Regions from separate parts of the Serratia aquatilis genome, predicted to be linked through region 2. Evidence: predicted binding sites of a transcription regulator. Region 2 holds the regulator's gene; each other region holds the start of a gene.
The links. The regulator PurR, encoded in region 2, represses purine synthesis genes. The targets are predictions, from matches to a motif close to CANGCAAACGTTTGCNTG.
Positions count from the first base shown of each region.

Region 1: a site for PurR is predicted at 5,285-5,302, ahead of pyrC (dihydroorotase). Genes of this name have one in related genera too.
Region 3: a site for PurR is predicted at 5,952-5,969, ahead of SAQUA_RS02175 (NCS2 family permease). Genes of this name have one in related genera too.

Region 1 is NZ_CP173186.1:2,344,931-2,351,721, forward strand. It holds gene SAQUA_RS10495 (cytochrome b) at 1-275, opposite strand, end outside; gene SAQUA_RS10500 (AI-2E family transporter) at 793-1,851, shown strand; gene solA (N-methyl-L-tryptophan oxidase) at 1,912-3,024, opposite strand; gene bssS (biofilm formation regulator BssS) at 3,241-3,495, opposite strand; gene dinI (DNA damage-inducible protein I) at 3,842-4,081, opposite strand; gene pyrC (dihydroorotase) at 4,157-5,206, opposite strand; gene rne (ribonuclease E) at 5,412-6,791, opposite strand, start outside.
Region 2 is NZ_CP173186.1:2,729,136-2,735,926, reverse strand. It holds gene punC (purine nucleoside transporter PunC) at 1-1,151, opposite strand, end outside; gene punR (DNA-binding transcriptional activator PunR) at 1,275-2,219, shown strand; gene purR (HTH-type transcriptional repressor PurR) at 2,216-3,241, opposite strand; gene SAQUA_RS12285 (YnhF family membrane protein) at 3,563-3,652, shown strand; gene sodB (superoxide dismutase [Fe]) at 3,717-4,295, opposite strand; gene SAQUA_RS12275 (C40 family peptidase) at 4,509-5,324, opposite strand; gene SAQUA_RS12270 (Grx4 family monothiol glutaredoxin) at 5,738-6,082, shown strand; gene rnt (ribonuclease T) at 6,180-6,791, opposite strand, start outside.
Region 3 is NZ_CP173186.1:484,441-491,231, reverse strand. It holds gene SAQUA_RS02200 (CTP synthase) at 1-274, shown strand, start outside; gene SAQUA_RS02195 (LrgB family protein) at 291-980, opposite strand; gene SAQUA_RS02190 (CidA/LrgA family protein) at 973-1,395, opposite strand; gene SAQUA_RS02185 (LysR family transcriptional regulator) at 1,799-2,677, shown strand; gene SAQUA_RS02180 (Na+/H+ antiporter) at 2,688-4,337, opposite strand; gene SAQUA_RS02175 (NCS2 family permease) at 4,522-5,883, opposite strand; gene SAQUA_RS02170 (glutathione S-transferase family protein) at 6,320-6,791, opposite strand, start outside.

The sequences.
Region 1 (6,791 bases), 380 kb from region 2:
AGAGTGGCACTGATACGAGTGAAACGGCTGTAGCTGGTCAGCGGTTTTGGCGGCGGTGAAATAAAACGCCATAACACCCGGATTACCATAATGATAAAAAGCAAAATGCCGATACTTTTATGGATCTCTGGTGCCTGGTGGTACCAAACATCGTAATAACCAAGCGTTACCATCCATAGACCGAGAGCGAACATACCATAGACTGTGAGCGCGACTAGCCAGTGGATCAGGATAGAAATGTGACCAAAACGGTCAGCGGTATTTTTCCACAGCATTTGGCTTCCTTACGTTATAAATTCCCGGCAGCAATAATTAAGCTTTAAAAAACATAAAATCAATAACAAATTTCACTATGTTATTAAATAATAATATTGGTCAGTATATTTGTGCGAGATCTTGCTGAATTGGTCAAATGAATAGTTGTAGATTCGTATTTTATCATAATCATGCAAATGTTCTTACTTATTGAATAATATATATATTCTATTCATTATTGTCAGTTTTCGTCATTTTGAGTAAATATCAATAAAGTGACTGGAAATTAACCAGCTGTCTACTTTTTTTGGTGATTACATGTCCTTACTGATTGAATGGTTATTATATTATTTATTTTTAGCTTGTTGGTGCTGTTGAAGTACTTTAGATCGCCAACAAACTCAGTGGGTGTTATCAGGGAGATTTTATAACGGCAGGTGAGCACCGGGTAGCGTCTCGCGTAGTGTATACTTTAGAGCGTGTCCCTTAATTCCACGCGTGCGCCTTTGGCAGTCATTGAACAAGCAAGGATATCACATGGGTAGTTTAGAATTTTATGATCGCAAGCTTCGTTTGATAATGATGCTGGCGATGATGGTAGTGATTCTGGCCGGTATCAAAGCTGCAGCGGATATCGTGGTACCCTTCCTGCTTGCCGTATTTCTTGCCATTGTGCTCAATCCCTTGGTTGTCTTGATGGAACGCTGCCGGGTGCCAAGGGGATTAAGTGTAATGCTACTGGTTATTACCGTTGTTGTATTACTGATTATGTTTATCGGTATGCTGGGCTCTTCCCTCAATGAGTTTGCCCGTTCACTACCACAATATCGCGGTTTAATGCTGCAGAAAATCAGCGAGTTGCAAGATTATGCGCACCGTTTCAATATCGATATTACTTTCTCCTCAGATGCATTGGTCAAGTTGGTTGATCCAAGTGCCACGATGAATTTTGTGACTCGTCTGTTAGGGCAGTTATCTGGAGCGATGACCAGTATTTTCCTGTTACTCATGACGGTGGTGTTCATGTTGTTTGAAGTGAAGGTATTGCCCTTCAAGTTGCGGCAGGCGCTGAATAATCCAAGCGAAGGAATGGCGGCTATCCGCCTAGCGTTAAGAGGGGTAACGCATTATTTGGTGATTAAGACAGCGATAAGCCTTGCCACCGGGCTTATCGTCTGGGGGTTCCTGACTTGGGTCGGCGTTCGATTTGCCTTTATCTGGGGCATGATGGCCTTTATGTTTAATTACGTACCTAACATTGGTTCTGCGATTGCTGCGATACCGCCACTTATTCAAGCACTGTTGTTTAATGGTTTTGCCGATGCCATGGTAGTTGCGGGAGGGTATATCCTGATTAACCTGATAATAGGCAATATACTTGAACCACGAATTATGGGGCGCGGACTTGGTCTATCAACGTTAGTCGTTTTCCTTTCACTGATATTCTGGGGCTGGCTGATGGGCCCTGTGGGGATGCTACTTTCGGTACCATTGACCATAATTGCCCGCATCACTCTAGAAACGATGGAGGGGGGGCATAAACTGGCAGTGATCCTCGGTGATGGGAAACCCGCTAACGGAAGCACGCCGGAGTAAATAATCGCGCTTACCCTGCCTATAGGCGTAAATACCGCCAGGCAGGGTGAACCTGCCAGTTTAAAAACGCTGCAGGCTGAAGGGGGTTATGTCTGTTGGTGTTTTTTTATCTTGTGCGAATAGGGCCGCAGCCTCTCCCAATGCGCTGGCGAATTTAAACCCGTGACCGCTCAAACCGGTGATCACCATCAGTTGTGAGCAATCTGGCAAAGTATCAATGATAAAGTCTTCATCCGGGCTCATATCGTAACTACAGGCCTCACCATGGAGACAAACGCCGACACCAGGTAAAAACTGGCGTAGAAAACTGAATACTTCAGAGCCATCGGCGGCTATTGTTCCGTAAGGCTTGCGTTGTTGCGGTGTTTCAATTGGCTGCCCACCATCATGCTTGCCCACTTTTAAGCCGTCATTATCTGCAGGGAACCCGTAGTAGTGGCACCCATCTTGCGCTTCGACAGTAAACGCAGGGAATTTGTTGTTCACACTATAGCGGCCGTCCGCCTGATACCAGGAAAAAACCTTCCGCAGTGGGGATATAGGTAACTGTGGCAGCAAGTCTTTCACCCAGGTACCGGCAGTGACGACGGCTTTGCGCCCGGTGAATGGACCTTCAGGAGTCGTCACCTCGATGCCACCTGGGATCTGCTTTATGGCGCTGACAGGACAATTGAACAACTGAGAACTACCTGCTTCTCTCGCCAGCCTGATGTAGCTCGCGACAGCCAGTTCAGAATGCAGGAGCCCGGCATCGGGCTCAAACACGCCGATATAGTCCTCCGGCACAGTAAATTCGTTCCAACGCTGTTTGATTTGCTCTGCATTGAGCAACTGCGTGTTCAGGTTAAAATTCTTTGCATTGCGTTGTGCATTACTGACGAACTCTGAGCTCTTGGGCCCCATGGTGATCACCCCACAGGGATGAAACAGTGTTTCCGCGATTTTTTGCTCCAATCCATTCCACAATGCCTGGGCTCGAAGGATAAGCGGAATGTACTTTTCACCTTCGCCATAGGCATGGCGGATAATGCGTGTATTGCCGTGGTGGCTGCCATTTCTATGCGGGGGGATGGCACTGTCAATCATTAACACTTTCAGGCCTGCAGTTGTCGCGTAATAGCCTGCCGCAGCGCCAACTGAACCACTGCCAACGATGATCAAGTCATATTCCACGCGCCTTATCCTCTCTATAAATTAATGTTAATGGCGTTTCAGGCCGTGCCGCTAAACTGAGCAAGCCCAAGGCGATTTAATTTCTCACAGCCAGTTTCAACTCCAATTTTGGGAGTATCGGAGTTTGATTGCCGTAATGTACCTGCAGTGTTGGTTCTATAGCAAAGAAAAAGCGCCAGTTAATTGCTGGCGCTTTAGTTTGTGCTACTGAAAATATTAGTGCTTTCTTCGGTCAAGGTCTTGGTAATCCGTTGATTCTATCTTAGCTATGCCAGCCTCTAAAATATTGATCAATTGGCGGGCAACATCGGTGGTTAGCCAAAGAGTCCGATCAACTTGCGCTTCTTCGGCTGTTTGGTCTAGTGAAGACAGGTAATGAAGGCGAATCATCATGGCATCATAAACATCTACGGTACTGATATCCCAGCCAACTAACGGATGTGTCTGTATTACTTCATCATTTCTGTCCATAAAGACCCCTTATCAAGTAGTGACTAGCGTGAGTTACTAACGAGGATCGATGTGGCTCATCATCGTAATGAGCTATTACAGTATACGCACCGATGATCTGTAATGTGGGTTTTTTTAATGCAATTTAGGAAAATAAATATTTACTTGCACAATTAATAGGCTTGATGAGCTAGAAAGCAAGAATGACATTTATTGTTGGTGCGGGACCACAAATACCAATACGAAAGGTTGCTGAGTGTCAAGTTGGACGCTAACGATGACTATTAGCTGTTCTTGGGTTAAATAAAGCCTATGAAGTGTAGAAAAAAGCCGGAGAGCGACCCCCGGCAACAACAGCATTGCAGTATTATTCTGTCGTGAACCAATCGTCAGCACTTTCCCAGGTTTCCTGGAGTATTTCTTCGATCAGATCTTTATCCGTTTTAGCTCCGCCCATAACAGAAAGGCCATTAGCACTGGCATAACGAATTTGCACAGTGGTGTCAGGAAACTTACAATTTACCCGTTTACTGAATTCGCCCGTCAGGGCCTCTATGGCCCCCGGCGGCAGCGGTTTGGTCTTATCTATCGTAACTTCAACACGCATAATTGCCCCCGAAATCATTTAACTGTTTATTTATACAGTTAACCAGGAGTGGAGGCAAGAGCAAAATGAAAAAAATCAGCAACTGGTAACGGACCAGCCTATGTCCTCACCCGCCAAGAATGGCACAACCGCTTCAGAACCTAACGCAATCTCCTCTGGTTGAGAAACGGCTATGCGCTCAAGCGTGATGTAATCTTCGTTGACGGGCAAACCGTAGAAACGTGGTCCATTGAGGGAACTGAACGCTTCCAAATGTTCCAGAGCGCCTAATTGTTCAAATACAGTCGCGTAAGCAGGCATTGCGTTTGGCGCGTTAAATACCCCAGCACAACCGCAGCTTGTCTCTTTACGATGTTTGGCGTGCGGAGCTGAATCGGTACCCAGGAAAAATTTATCAGAACCGCTGATCACTGCTTTACGCAGGGCTTCCTGGTGGGTGTTACGCTTTAAAATAGGTAGGCAGAACAGGTGTGGCCTGATCCCGCCAACCAGCATATGGTTACGGTTGAACATCAGATGTTGTGGTGTGATGGTCGCGCCAAGAAAGCGGTCGCCTTCCTGAACATACTGAGCCGCTTCTTTTGTGGTGATATGTTCAAAAACGATTTTTAATTCAGGAAACTGACGGCGTATAGGCTCCATAACCTGATCAATAAAACGTGCTTCTCGGTCAAAAATATCTACGGCAGCTTCGGTAACCTCACCATGGATAAGCAGTGGCATGCCGATTTTCTGCATCTGTTCAAATAAAGGGTAAATTCCCGCAATGTCACTGACGCCATGGCTTGAGTTGGTTGTCGCATTGGCTGGATACAACTTGGCTGCGGTAAATACCCCTTGTGCAAAACCTTCAACAAGCTCTGCTGTTGCCAGGGAGTCGGTCAAATAACAGGTCATTAGCGGAGTGAAGCGATGATCTGCAGGAATAGCGGCCAGAATGCGGTCACGATAACTGCGCGCGGCGGCAACAGTGGCGATCGGCGGAGCCAGATTCGGCATCACAATCGCCCGGCCAAATACCTTGCTGGTAAAGGGCAAAACCGTTTTCAACATATCGTCATCACGTAGGTGGATATGCCAGTCGTCAGGGCGGCGGATTTTCAGAACTTTGGTTTGAGCAGTCATGGGGTAGGGCTCCGGCGGTCAAAACATTTGAATAAAAGCGAATAATTGTAGGTTATTCACGCCGGGGTGTAAGAATAAGCGGAAAGCGTTTGCGTTGCATCTGTTTGTTAGTGGCAAGGTGAAATCAGTTGCAGATGGGGTAATTAGTGTGGGGAACGCAATAAAAAACCCGCCTGGCGGCGGGTTTTTACATTAACGGGATAGATTATTCGCTAACCTGCTGGGGCTTTGTTGCTGGTGCCGTAGCCTGATTAGCTGCCGCATGTGCACCTGCCGCACCTTTCCCATCAAAGTTGAAGGAAGGACGCTGCCAATCGCTGGCTTTCGCTGCTTCTGGCTCATAATCCGGCGCAGGTGCCTTAGTCATCGGGGCGGTTGCAATATGCTTATACAATACTTGTGGGACGCTTTGAATCGGAGAGGAAACAACAGGTGTTTCCTGCACATGGGCAAGAACAGCTTGTTGCACTGGAGCCTCTTCAGCCACTGCGACGGTATCTGATACCTGCACTGAAGGTTCAGCTTCAAATGTCTCAATAACAGGTTCGCAAGAAGTAACTTCAACAATCCCGTCAGCCGGTTCAGTGGTAACGAAGACTTCCGCTGTTACTTCCTCTACCTGAACCGCTTCGGTAGTTTCTGTAGAGATTTCCTCCAGAGCAACCTGTGCAACTTCAGTAATCTGCACGAATGTATCTTGAACGTTACTGAGTTCTGCTACTGGTTGTTGCACTGGCACAGTTTCAACTGACTGCGTTATAGCGGCGGTTGCCACGACCAGGTCTCCCGTCGAGATTTCTGCAACGTGTGCTGGAAGTTCAGCCTGTTGAACTTCATGCGATATATGCGTTACAGGGTAACGTACCCAAACCTTGCCGGAAGCCATCTCTGGAGATGCGAAAGCACCAGCCAGCGGCATTGGCGAATGGTTAGGATAACGCTCATCACGATAACGACGGCGGCGTTGACCGCTGACGCGCAGATGACGAGGAGAACGACGAGAGCGACGCGGCATACCGTTTTCACCGTTATTACGGCTATCAGTATGGGCCTCTTCAGCGGACTGAACAGCAACTACAGCTTGCGGTAGCAGTTTCACACTCTCTTCCAGCACTGGAGCCTGGCTTATTGCCACTTGGGCAACAGGCGCTACTTTTGGTGCTAACAGTTCTTCGGCAGCGCGATGCAGTTCTTCTTCCGCTGACAACACACGAACTTTCTGCGACAGAGGACGACGCTGGCGGCGTTGTGCTGGCTGCTGATGGCGCTCTTCCTGATCTTCTTCACTTGCAGTCGCGCTACCAACGTTATCCAGCGCTTTGACTTCCTGCGGTGCTGCCTGACGTTTTTCTTCCTGGCGACGGCGCTGACGCTCGGCACGCTGCTCACGACGCTGTTGCTGCTCATCGCGCTGCGCCTTGGCTGCTTCATCAGTCTGAACAACATCGGTTGCGGCTACAGCCGTATTCTGCTGCGCATTACGACGGTTGTTGCGACGTTGATCATCGCGATTTTCGCGCGGCTCACGAGCGTCACGGTTTTCACGTGGTTCGCGGTTGTCGCTTGATTCACTGCGGTCTTTACG
Region 2 (6,791 bases):
CGCTCTCCGCGTTGAATTATATACCCAAAAGCGGCAAAAATTACGGTAGCAACCATCACACTTACCGTGGCCAACAGCGGTTGATCGATGAAGGCTGAAACCAACAGACTGGCAATAAAACACCCTCCCAGTTGTAACGTATTCTGCAATGCTGCCGCTTTGCCACTGCTCTCCGGGAATGGCATCAAGGCGTTTGAGACCAGAATCGGGTAACTGGCACCGTTAACTAATGCCATAAAGCAAAACGGGATCAACAGCGTGGTCAATGTCGGTTTGCTCAAGGTGGCGATCAGAAAGAGCGCAACCATGCTGAACCCATAGGCTAACAGAAGCCATGGCAGTAAGGTTTTGCCAGAAATGCGACTTAGCGCACTTCGGCAACTGTATCCTCCTAGCAAGAACGCCAAAGTTTGTGGCACATAACTCAAACCAATGTCATTTGGGCTATAACCCATATTACCGAGAATGAAGGGGGAGCCGGTCAACCAGGCAAAAAAACCGGCGGAACAGGCAGCAAAGACCATGACATTGCCACTGAATATTGGGGATTTCAAAATCTGCAAAAAACTTAGCCCTGGCTTTTTGTCGGACGAAGGCACAAGCCTAGTGTCTTTAAGTAATAAAGTTGGAATGATCAGTAATGCCGTTATGCCGAGCAGCACGGCGAAGATAGCCCTCCATCCCATATGATTGAGCAGCCATGCGCCGAGCAGCGGAGCCAAGGCAGGGGAAAGGGCAACCAGTGGCATAATGGAAGCAAAGACACGATTTGCCTTACCCTCGCGGTAGCGATCAACCACGATCGCCTGCCAGGTTACGGCCGCAGAGCAGACCCCAATGGCCTGCAGAAAACGCAGAGCCCACAGTTGTGCACCATTTTGCACCCACAGCATGCCCAGGCAGCCAACAGCGAACAGTGTCAGACCGATCAACAACACCGGTTTTCTGCCCAACCGATCGGACAGTGGTCCCCAAAGCAGTTGGGCAAAAGCAAAACCGGCAAGGAAAATACTCAAACTGGCGCTGATAGCACCGGCGGAAATTTGTAAATCCTGTTGCATGGCGCCGAAGGCTGGCAGATACATATCGGTAGCCAGATAACCCAGCATACTCAGACCAGCCAGGTAAAACATAAATCCAAAGTTTCGCATGTCTTTCTCGTTAAATTTTTGTTGTCGCAGGTTTTTTAGCGCCGGCAAGTGTACTCGGCTGGATCTCTGCTTGTGAAACGGTAATATTTGCAAGGTGCTGTTAAAAAAATTGAAGGCAAAATTATGTGGTCTGAATATTCACTCGATGTGGTAGACGCCGTTGCTCGTACCGGGAGTTTCAGTGCAGCAGCGCAAGAACTTCATCGAGTTCCTTCTGCAGTAAGCTACACGGTGCGGCAGTTGGAACAATGGCTGGCCGTGCCACTGTTTGAGCGGCGCCATCGCGATGTGGCACTGACTCCCGCCGGAGCCCTTTTTATCAAGGAAGCACGGATTGTTATCAAAAAAATGCTTGATACTCGGCGACAGTGCCAGCAAGTTGCTAATGGTTGGCGTGGGCAGTTAAGGATTGCGGTCGATCTTATTGTCAAACCACGGCGTAGTCGTCAATTAATCATCGATTTTTATCGTCATTTCCCTGATGTGGAGTTAATTGTCCAGCCAGAAGTGTTCAACGGCGTGTGGGATGCCCTGGTTGACGGGCGCGCTGAGATGGCCATTGGTGCAACAAGTGCTGTGCCGGTAGGTGGCGGTTTCGCTTTCCGCGACATGGGGTTTATGGACTGGTTGTGTGTAGTAAATGCAACCCATCCTTTGGCTCGTCTAGAAGGACGACTGAGAAACGATCAGCTACGGCCATATCCTTCACTCTTGCTAGAGGATACGTCACGAAATTTGCCGAAGCGTGTAACCTGGGCACTGGATAACCAGCGGCGTCTCACCGTGCCGGATTGGGTGTCTGCTGTGGATTGTCTGCGTAATGGGCTGTGCGTAGGAATGGCACCTGCGCATCGAGTCCTGCCATTGGTACAAAGCGGTGAACTGGTTGTTCTGCAACTGCTCGAGCCATTTCCTCCCAGTGCCTGTTGTCTCACGTGGCAGCAAAATGCGCAGTCACCCGTAATGGCTTGGCTAATAGATTATCTGGGAGACAGTGAAACACTCAATCAGGAGTGGTTGAGCGAAAAAATACCGGGTAACCCAGAGGCTCCCGGTAATAACGGTTAGCGGCGATAATCGATGAAAGGTCCATCGGCTACCGAACGGCGTTCAATAAGTTTTGGATGTACTTCAATAACCTGAGATTCTTCGCGTTTACTGATGATGCGATCCAGTAGCATAGTAAAGGCCATCTCTCCCAGACGCTCTTTAGGCTGATGGATGGTAGTTAACGCAGGGGTAAAATAGCGTGCGTTGCGGACGTTATCGTAGCCGATCACTGAGATATCTTGCGGTACGCGAAGCCCCAATTCGTCTGCAGCGCAGATAGCCCCCATTGCCATGATGTCACCACCGCAAAAGATGGCAGTAGGACGATGTTTCTGCGACAGGATTTTGTGCATCGCTTTGTAACCGGATTCAGGTTCAAAATCGCCTTGAACGATCCATTCTTCACGGATGTCGATATTGGCTTCCTGCATTGCTTTCAAGAAGCCTTGATGGCGCCCACCCCCGGTATTACGCGCGAGCTGGCCTGGAATGGCACCGATATCGCGATGACCGCGTTCAATCAGGTAACGCCCTGCCAGATAGCCTCCCTCAAACGCATTATCGATAATGGTATCGGTGAAATCACCACGAGCTGCGCCCCAGTCCATCACTACCATGGGAATATTGCGGTAATCCTCCAACATGCCTAACAGCTTTTCCGGATATTCCGAGCACATGACCAGCAGACCATCGACACGCTTTTGCGCCAACATCGCCAGATAGGCCTGTTGTTTATCAAGGTTATTATGTGAGTTGCACAAGATCAGCGTATAACCTTTACTATAACAACTGTTTTCAACAGCTTCGATCACCTCTGCAAAATAGGGCGCTTCACTTGATGTTGCAAGCAGACCGATCGATTTGGTGTGGTTGACTTTCAGGCTACGGGCAACGGCGCTGGGTGAATAGTGAAGTTCCTTAATTGCTGCCCAAACGGCCGCTTTTGTTTCTTCGGCGACGAAACGCGTTTTATTGATGACGTGCGAAACGGTGGTGGTTGAAACGCCAGCGCGTTTGGCCACATCTTTAATCGTTGCCATGTAAAAAATAACTCCTGAACCTACATGTTACGGCATGTAAGTATGATGTTAATCGTTTGCCTGCGTAGAACTTTCCCCAGATAAGCGAAAACTGAGTTTTTAGTGCTGAAGTCGTAAGCCGCTTTAACAGGAGGGGCATTTTGGTACGCAGTAGTGAATTGCGGATTTTGTCGCATAATGAAGAAAAGTGGAAGAGCTAATCGGTATTATAAGTCGGGAAATGATAACAAGATTTTAATCACGAACTGTGTGAAAATGATTTGACGCATTAATCGTGTGGCTTTTATGCTTGAGAACACTAATCTGAGAGGGAATTACGATATGGATACGAATTTAAAAATGTCATTGCTCACCACGGTCAGCGCACTGGCAGTGATTATTGTTTTTGGCTTTATCGCGGCATTGAACTGATTTATAACAACAAAATGAAAGGCGCAGCATGCTGCGCCTTATTATTTGGGTCATCCACCTGCCATTAAGACAGGTTTTGTTCCACGAATGCCCAGTTAACCAGTGCCCAGAAGTTCTCCAGGTACTTTGGCCGCGCATTGCGGTAGTCGATATAATAAGCATGTTCCCAAACATCAACGGTCAAAACAGGCTTGTCTTCACCGGTGAGTGGGGTAGCTGCGTTTGAAGTACTGACGATTGCCAGCGAGCCATCAGGTTTCTTCACCAGCCAGGTCCAGCCAGCACCGAAGTTTTTCACTGCGGCATCGGTGAATTGCTCTTTGAAGGCGGCGAAAGAACCGAAGGATTTAGTAATTGCTTCAGCTACCACGCCAGTTGGCTCATTGCCGCCCTGCGGTGACAAGCAGTGCCAATAGAAGGTGTGGTTCCATACCTGTGCTGCGTTATTGAACACGCCGCCGGTAGAGGTTTTGACGATATCGACCAGAGACTTGCCTTCGAACTCGCTGCCTTTCACCAGATTGTTCAGGTTAACCACATAGGTGTTATGGTGCTTGCCATAATGGTATTCCAGCGTTTCTGCAGAAATGTGCGGCTCAAGAGCATTTTTCTCATACGGTAATGCAGGTAATTCAAACGACATTGCTTTCTCCTTTTTATACAGCACTTCTCTTCCGAAACCGTCAGCCGAGTGGCTGAGGGAGGAAAACTGAGTTGTTATAGTTATTTTGTGGTTATCAATCTTAGCAACTTTCTGGGTGAAAAAAAGAGCCAAAGCGTGCCAATTGCCTGATTGCTTAAAGTGTGGGCAGGGACAGGATGTTCGGCTGAGTGGTAAACTCAGCCGTGGCAATGGTCAACGAATGGTTTTGGGCGTCACTACACGGCGGGCACCAATATAGTGGTTCTGCCAGTAGTCGTTATCCAATTGGCTGATGCGGATTTCCTCGCCAGTGCGGGGAGACTGGATAAATTTGCCGTTTCCAAGATAAACACCAACATGATCGGCAGTGCCGCGGTTGTTGATACGAAAGAAGACCAAATCTCCCTTTTCCAGTTCACTGCGTTTAACCGGTGCAGCATCCCGCAGGTGATACATCTCGTTAGCGGTGCGCGGCATTTTGATTTTTACCACGTCTTTATAAGCGTAATAAATCAGACCACTGCAATCAAACCCGGTAACGGGGGAGGTGCCGCCCCAACGGTATGGCTTGCCCATTTGGTGCATCAGTTTTGCCATTGCAGTCTGCTTGGCACGTTGATAGCGTTTTTTGTGGGCAGGGGACAGCTTCAATGATTTTTCACGTCCGACCATTTTCGCGGTTGCCATCTCGTCTACGCGATGACGGCCATAACCCTTTTTGTAGCCCTTTTTCGGTGGAGTGACTTTAACCTTTGCGGTACGGGTTGATTTGTTTTTTGATTTTACATTGGCTTTCTTCTTGCCTTCTTTCACTGCCAATTGCGTTGTATTTGCCGTTTTGCGTGAGGGGGTAATCTTCACCTTCTTGCTGACTTTATCCACTTTCTTTCTTTTGCGATCATTAGGACTTGCTTCACTGGCGTGGCCCTTGACCTGCTTGGTAGAAGCATGTGCCTGTGGCGCAGCATGCGCCAGATTCAAGAATAGCAGTGTGAAAAATAGTACAAAAAGAGTAATAATTAACCGCATGTTGATGTTACCAACCTTGGCCCCGAAACAGATATTGAATGAATAACAGTATTCCTGAAATTCGTCATATAAAACAGCGCTTAACTCATAAATAGTAATCCATATTGTGAGAAAACGTTAATGACATTATTTTTTGACTTAAAATTAGTCAACTGCTTAGTGGTAAATCATCAATGGTGTCACTCTTGCTTATTATTCATCGTTCTGTAATCACCAGAATATAATAGTGAAATGGTCGGATTAATAATGTTATTCTGGATCCATGTTTTAACCGCAACGGTGTGTTTCACGCAACGTTCCGGCAACAAGAAAATACCCCTGCAAAAGATGGTGTTTTCTTGCCCCCCGACCTGCCGCTACAATAGACCCTATGATGCATGTTGTAGCCACTATGTGGCTTGAGGAAGTAATGAATGACGACAATTGAAAAAATTCAGCAGCAGATTTCGACCAACCCAATCTTGCTGTATATGAAAGGTTCGCCGAAATTGCCAAACTGTGGTTTCTCTGCTCAGGCTGTACAGGCGCTTTCAGCTTGCGGCGAGCGTTTTGCCTATGTTGATATTTTGCAAAACCCTGACATTCGTGCAGAGTTACCAAAGTACGCCAATTGGCCAACCTTCCCACAATTGTGGGTAGATGGTGAACTGGTTGGCGGTTGCGATATCATCATGGAAATGTATCAACGTGGTGAGTTGCAGCCGTTGATCAAAGAAACTGCCGAAAAGTATAAAGAACAGCAAGATCAGCAGCCTTAATGGCGAAAAGCTTCCTTATAACATCGGGCGGTACCCTTGCAGGTACCGCCCGATTTGTTTTTATCCCAGCAAGTTGCAGGTGTGTGATCCGCTTAGGTCAGTCCGTGTGGTTGCCAGCTAGCGGCCATCCACCAAGGCGTTTCCACCGGTTTACCAACTCACAGAACAATTGGGCAGTCTGCTCAGTATCGTAAAGCGCTGAATGAGCCTGACTGCTGTCGAAGGGGAGTCCAGCGGCAAGACAAGCTTTTGCCAACACCGTTTGCCCCAAAACTAATCCACTCAGTGCTGCTGTATCAAAAGTCGCGAAAGGATGGAACGGATTGCGCTTAAGACCAGCACGTTCCGATGCAGCCATCAGAAAACCGTGATCAAAATTGGCATTGTGCGCGACGATGATTGCTCGGTTACAACCTCTATCTTTAATACCTTTGCGCACTGCCTTGAAAATTGCATGTAATGCATCATATTCACTCACAGCGCCACGCAGTGGGTTATGAGGGTCAATGCCGTTGAAGGCCAACGCTTCTGGTTGCAGGTTTGCTCCCTCAAAGGGTTCTACATGGAAATGCAGGGTTTCGTCTTGAAGCAACCAGCCATTTTCATCCATTTTCAGCGTTACTGCTGCAATTTCCAATAGCGCGTCAGTTTGAGCATTAAAACCTGCAGTTTCCACATCAATAACAACGGGATAAAACCCACGAAAACG
Region 3 (6,791 bases), 2.2 Mb from region 2:
GTTCATGCCAGACACGCTGATTGCCAGTGCCTATGGCAAGTTGGAAACCCAGGAAGGTTACCACTGCAACTTCGGTGTTAATCCTGAGTTTGTTGCGGATCTGGCACAACATCCATTAATCATCAGCGGGTATGATACTGAGGGCGATGTGCGCTCGGTGGAGCTTCCGGGACACCGTTTTTATGCTGCCACATTGTTCCAATCGGAACGTGCAGCGTTGCGGGGTGAACTTTCGCCGCTAATTGTGACCCTTGTTCGGGCCGCAGCCCACTAAGCCTCTTCTGGGGGTGTTACGACATTAATCGGCTTATCAGTGGCGCACCGATCACCGTGACAACCCCTGCAAGCATCATCACCAAGCTGGAGACTACCCCCTCCTGCTGACCAATCTCATAAGCTCTGGCGGTTCCCGCTCCGTGGGATGAAGCGCCAAATCCGGCCCCTTTCGCCAAACCGCTGCGCACCGATAAACGCAGAAACAGAATATCGCCGACAGCCATGCCGAACACACCCGTTATCACCACGAACAGCGCTACCAAGTCCGGCTGCCCACCAACCTGCTTGGCCGCTTCCAAGGCAAATGGCGTGGTGATGGAGCGCACCGCCAGACTACGCTGGACTTCATCAGGTAGCGTCAACAAGCGCGCCAACCATACCGAACTACAAACCGCCACGACGACAGCCGTGAGTACCCCAACGCTGAGTGAAAGCCAATGGCGGCGGATAATCGGCAGGTTTTCGTATACCGGAACAGCAAAAGCGATAGTCGCCGGGCCAAGCAACCACAGCAGCCAATGCGTTTCACCGATATAACTCTGGTATGAAATATGCGTCACCACCAGCAGTGCAACCAACACCATGGGGGTCAGTACCAATGGCATCAACAGCAAAGAGCGGCGGCGGCGGTAAAGCTTTTTATTAGCAAAGTAGAGCGCTAGGGTAACTGCAAAGCAGAGCGCACTGAGGATAAAATTATGCATCTCGCTGTTTCCGCCGTTGTGACCAGATTTCAAAACGGTAAACGCGGTCGACCACCAGCCCGGTAACTCCCAGCGTCAACATGGTGCTGATAGCAATCACCAGAAAAATCTTCCAGCCTTCCACCATCAACAATTGGGCATAATTCACCACCGCGACCACCGCAGGCACAAAAAACAGCAGCATTTCGGCCAGTAACCAACGTGATCCAGCCTTAACCCAATTCAACGGGAGAATACGCAACAGGATCAGTGCCAGCAGCATCAGCATTCCGACGATATTGGCGGGTAAAGGCAGGTGGAACTGTCTGACCAGTTGATCGGCAGCCAGAAATAGCAAGGCATATAGCACAACCTGAATCGGCACCTGTAGGCGATTCAGTAAAGGTGGGGCAGCACGGCGCAACGCCAGAAACATGAAGTAAACCTCAGACATAAACCATAGCCTTTAGGCTGTGTCCCTTAATTGCACGTGAGCGCCGCTGGTGGTCATTTGCGCGCAGGGCAAGGAGTGAGCCGCGAGGTTTGGTGGACCAAATAAGCGGCGAACAACGCAGCAATGCGCGTAAATGGCCCCAGCCCGAAGGGTCGCGCCCCAAAAGCCCGTTCGAAGTAAAGTCAGGTTTGAACAGAGGGCCACTCTGCCCTTCACCCTCCGCCTTGATAACGGGTTTTTGGGTCTGCGACGGCACCACGGGCAATTAAGGGACACAGCCTAGTATACGCAGCCAGGAAACCCTGCCAGAAATGAATTAAAATCATTCATATCATGCCGTATGGGCATAGTTGCCCATACGTATCGCCAAAAGGAGTTCCCTAAAGTGGATGTCCGAACCCTACGCTATTTTGTTGAAGTCGTTCGCCAGCAAAGTTTCACCCGTGCAGCCGAAAAGCTGTTTGTTACCCAACCCACCATCAGCAAGATGTTACGCCATCTGGAAGATGAGCTGGAGTGTACACTGCTGATACGTGAAGGGCGCAAACTGCATCTCACCGACAGTGGGCAAGCCGTCTATCAACGCGGGTTGGCTATCCTTGATGAATTCCGCCAGCTAGAGGCCGAATTGGGAGATATTAGCTCGGTGAAAAAAGGGGTATTACGCTTAGGCATTCCCCCCATGGTTGGCAGGCAGATAGCCGGCATGATCAGACAATTTCGCCAGACCTATCCAGGTATCGAACTCAGAATTTCCGAATTGGGTGGCCTTTCGGTTGAGCAAGCGGTGTTGTCTGGCGAATTGGATTTGGCAATGACCATACTGCCTATCGGGCCTGAACAACCGTTAAGCTTTCTCCCTCTGTTTAGCCACCCGATGTGCGTTGTGGCCCCCAAATCGACAAATTGGCATAACCGCACCAGTATTAATATCAGTGAGCTCGCCGCCTGGCCAATCCTGATTTATAACGAGGATTTCACGCTGTATAAAATGCTGATGGCGGCGTTCCAGCAGGCGGGTTTCGAACCCAGGATTGCCGTGCGCAGCGGCCAGTGGGACTTCCTGGCAGCCATGGTTCAGGCTGGGGTTGGCATTGCTACCTTGCCTGAACCTGTGTGCCAATGGCTTGATAAAGAGAACCTTATCTGGCTACCGCTGAAACCACGTATGGCGTGGCAAGTCGGGCTTGTCTGGCGCCATGGCAGCTATCTCTCCCACAGCGCGCAAGCCTGGATTGCCTGTTGTCGCGACTATTGGCCGTAGGCTTGCTCCCTTAGCCTTCTCGCTCCACTAACAAGGCTTCCATCAAATCGAGATCGTTTAACAGCTTTTGCAGCGTTTCATTGCTGATTTTCTGCGTAGCACGCAGGTGATAAAGCTCACCACGCTCAGCCCGCAATGCCGTTAGACGGAAGCGCCGCTCCAGATTTTCCAGCATTAGCGCATTCTCGATATCATCTTTACTGGTGATACGCCGCCGCAGCGTGCCTACCACCCTTGAGCTGATCTCTTTAAGCACCTCTGGATCAAAGTTTTCCTCCGTATCTGCAAGCAGGCGTTCTTCCATTTTGTTGATGCTTTGGATACCCACTTCCGCAGCCAGGGCAATCGCCATCCGCTCTTCCTTCTTGCTGGCGCTCTTATCAACGACATACATCCCACGCAGCAGTTGTGGCAAGACCAATACGCCAACAATCAGCGACAGCAGGATCACCCCGGTGGCGATAAACACCAGTTGGTAACGCGCCGGGAAAGCCGTGCCATCACTGAGTAGCAACGGAATAGAGAGCACACCTGCCAAGGTGATCGCCCCACGGACTCCCGCAAAAGATGCCACCCACAGTTCACGCGTACTGTAATCACCAAACAGCAGCGGGCGCTTTTTCATAAAACGTTTGCTGGCGTTTTTCATCAACCACAGCCAGGTAAAACGCAACGCCAGCAATGCGGCGTAGATAATCGCTACGTCGGTGAATAGGTACCAGGTTTCGATGGTGGGATCCAATTCAGCCTGAAGGATAGAAGTTTCCAAAATACCCGGCAGTTGCAGCCCAAGCATGATGAATACCATCCCGTTGAACACAAACTCCAACATGGCCCAGACGCTGTTGGCGCGCAGACGCATGGTCAACGGCGCATTGCGGATCACGCCAGACTGGCTGATGGTCATCCCCGCAGCTACGGCAGCCAGGATGCCGGAAACGCCGATATGTTCGGCGATCAGATAAGAGGCGAATGGCAACAGCAACAGGAACACAATCTGCGTTGCCGGATCGTCGCCACTCCAACGGCTCATCATGCGCAGGCATTTGCTGTAGGTCCAGGTCACCGCAACGCCAGCCAAAAGACCACCAATGGCCACTTTCAAGAATTCCAGGGTGGCCCCACCGACGGTAAACACCATGGTGCCCATCGCGACCGCAATGGCAAATTTCAGCGAAACCAGACCGGAAGCATCGTTCATCAGTGCCTCACCTTCCAGCACGCCCATGATCGACTTCGGAATACGCCCCTTACCCACAATACCGCTCAGGGCAACGGCATCAGTTGGCGACAGTACCGCCGCCAGCGCAAATGCCGCAACCAGTGGGATCCCCGGAACCATCAGATAAATGAGGTAGCCCACGCCAACCACGGTGATCAATACCAGTACCAATGCCAGCCCAAGGATTTCACGCCCATGGTGCAAAAATTCACGCGTTGGCGTTTTCCAACCATCGGCAAACAGTAACGGCGGGATAAACAACACCAGGAACAGCTCAGGATCAAAATCGACATGCAGCCCAAAATGCGGCCAGGCCAGCAACGCCCCAATCACTATCTGTATTAACGGCAGAGGGATCTGAAATGGCAACATACGTGTTATGACCCCGGAAAGAGAAACCACCAGGATCAGAATGAGGATGGTAAAAAAGATTTCCATGCTTTCCTTAGACTCTACAGTTCAGAACACCGAAGCTCGCTGGCAAAGTAATGCCCAATAGTAGATCACTTTTTTCGTCGGATTAAAGCCTGTTTTATTTTAATAACCAGAGGTAGGAACAAGCGATGAAATTTTTGGGAAGGTACCGGGGCACAACACTGTGCCCCGGTATAAACGGAGTGATTTATATCGCCCAGCCGCCGGCATAGAACGCCACCAGCGCCACGGCAATCAGCACGGTACCGATATTAAGCTTGCGCCACTCACCTGAGAATACGCGGCCAATCACCAATGAACTGAAGCCCAACATAATGCCGGTCACGATATTGCACGTCAGCACGATAAACACTGCACACAGCAAACCGGCCATAGCATCAACGAAGTCGTTGAAGTCCAGTTTGGTCACGTTACTTAACATCAACAGACCAACATACATCAGGGCAGGTGCAGTGGCATACACCGGCACCAGATAAGACAGTGGTGACAAGAACAGGATCAGCAGGAATAAAATCCCCACTACCGTTGCCGTCAGGCCGGTTTTCCCACCAGCCGCCGTACCCGCAGCAGATTCGATATAGACTGCCGCTGGCGCTGCCCCTACCAAACCGGAGAAGATGCTACTCAGGGAGTCTGAAGTCAACGCTTTGCCACCGTTGATGATCTGCCCATCTTTATCCAGCAGATTTGCCTGCCCCGCCACCGCACGGATAGTACCCGTGGCGTCGAACACCGCCGTCATCACCAATGCCAGCACGCTTGGCAACACCACAGGCTGCAAAGCGCCCATAATATCCAGGCTGAAAATTAACGACTTACCGTCGGGCCCCGCCAGACTCGGCATGGCAAATAGCCCCTGATATTTAACCGCAGGATCAAAAATCAGGGCAATAACGGAAATAGCGATGATTACCAGCAGGATCCCGCCCGGTACACGCAATTTTTCCAGACCAAAGATCACTGCCAGCCCAAGCAGGGTCATTACCACCGGGAACGAGGTGAATGCCCCCAGCGCCACCGGCAAGCCATCCAATGGGTTTTTTACCACCAGGCCGACACCGTTGGCGGCAATCAGCAACAGAAACAGACCGATACCAATACCTGTACCATGCGCCACGCCCATTGGCAGGTTACGCAGGATCCACGAGCGAATGCCGGTCACCGAGATAATGGTGAACAGCACCCCCATCAAGAATACCGCACCCAGCGCCACGGGAATGCTGATGTGCTGGCCCAGTACCAGACTGAAAGCGGTAAACGCCGTCAGTGAAATAGCACAACCTATCGCCATTGGCAGGTTGGCCCACAGCCCCATCAGCAAGGAGCCCAAACCAGCCACCAGACAGGTGGCAACAAACACCGCCGTTGGAGGAAAACCGGCTTTGCCCAGCATGCTGGGGACCACAATCACCGAATACACCATTGCCAGGAAAGTAGTTAACCCAGCCACCACTTCCTGACGCACGTTAGTACCCCGTGCTGAAAGTTGAAAATACGCATCAAGCCCGCCTTTTGGTTTCACGGCGTTATTCGCTTGAGATTTCGACATGTTGCTGTCCCCTGTTTTCATTGCCAGCCTGTAAGAATAGGCTTGTTATTCCACTCACGCATGGTCATTACGAAACCGTTTCCGTCACGTTCACTTCCATACCCTTCAGTAACTTGGCCAAATGAAGCCATATAATAGGCAAACGTTTAACTCTCATTGCGTGAAGCGGAGAATTTATGGTGGTCTTACCCAAAAGATCTCAAACCAAACCGACAACGTTCTGACTTGAGATTTGAAAGGTATTTTTAAGGCAAACGATTATCTAGCCTTCTATGCCGTCTGATCAACTAAAGATCGCGACATTTTATGCAAAAACTAACCGGGAATGAGCTTTGACGATAATGTGAGACTGATCACGCTAACAATTGAGGCGGGGAACTATCCAGAATGCTTGGTTTGCGAGCATTACCTATTTATCGATGCTCGCATTTTAGGCTTACTCGGGCAGGTTAAACGGCCCCCCCAGTTCCAGACCTCTCTGATAGGCGGGGCGAGCATGAATGCGCCGCAGAAAATCCTGCAACGCCGGATATCCATCCAGCCCACCTCGTCCAGCTAACGCCTCTAGCGGGAAGCTCATTTGAACATCCGCTGCGCTGAATTGATTGCCAACAAACCAGGCGCTTTTATTCAGGTGTTGATCAAGATAGTTACGGTGGGTGGCAATCTGTTTATCCAGATACTCCTTTTGGACACCTTTGCCGATGGCTCCAGCCAACGGACGGATCACCCACGGGACAGGTGGCTGCCCTAAGCGGTTAAACACCAGTTTCATTACCAGCAACGGCATTAACGAACCTTCGGCATAATGCAGCCAATAGCGATATTCCTGGCGAGCATGAAACTCGGCCGGCTTGAATAGTCCCTGAGCATCGTAGGCTTCCTGTAAATACTCAATAATGGCACCT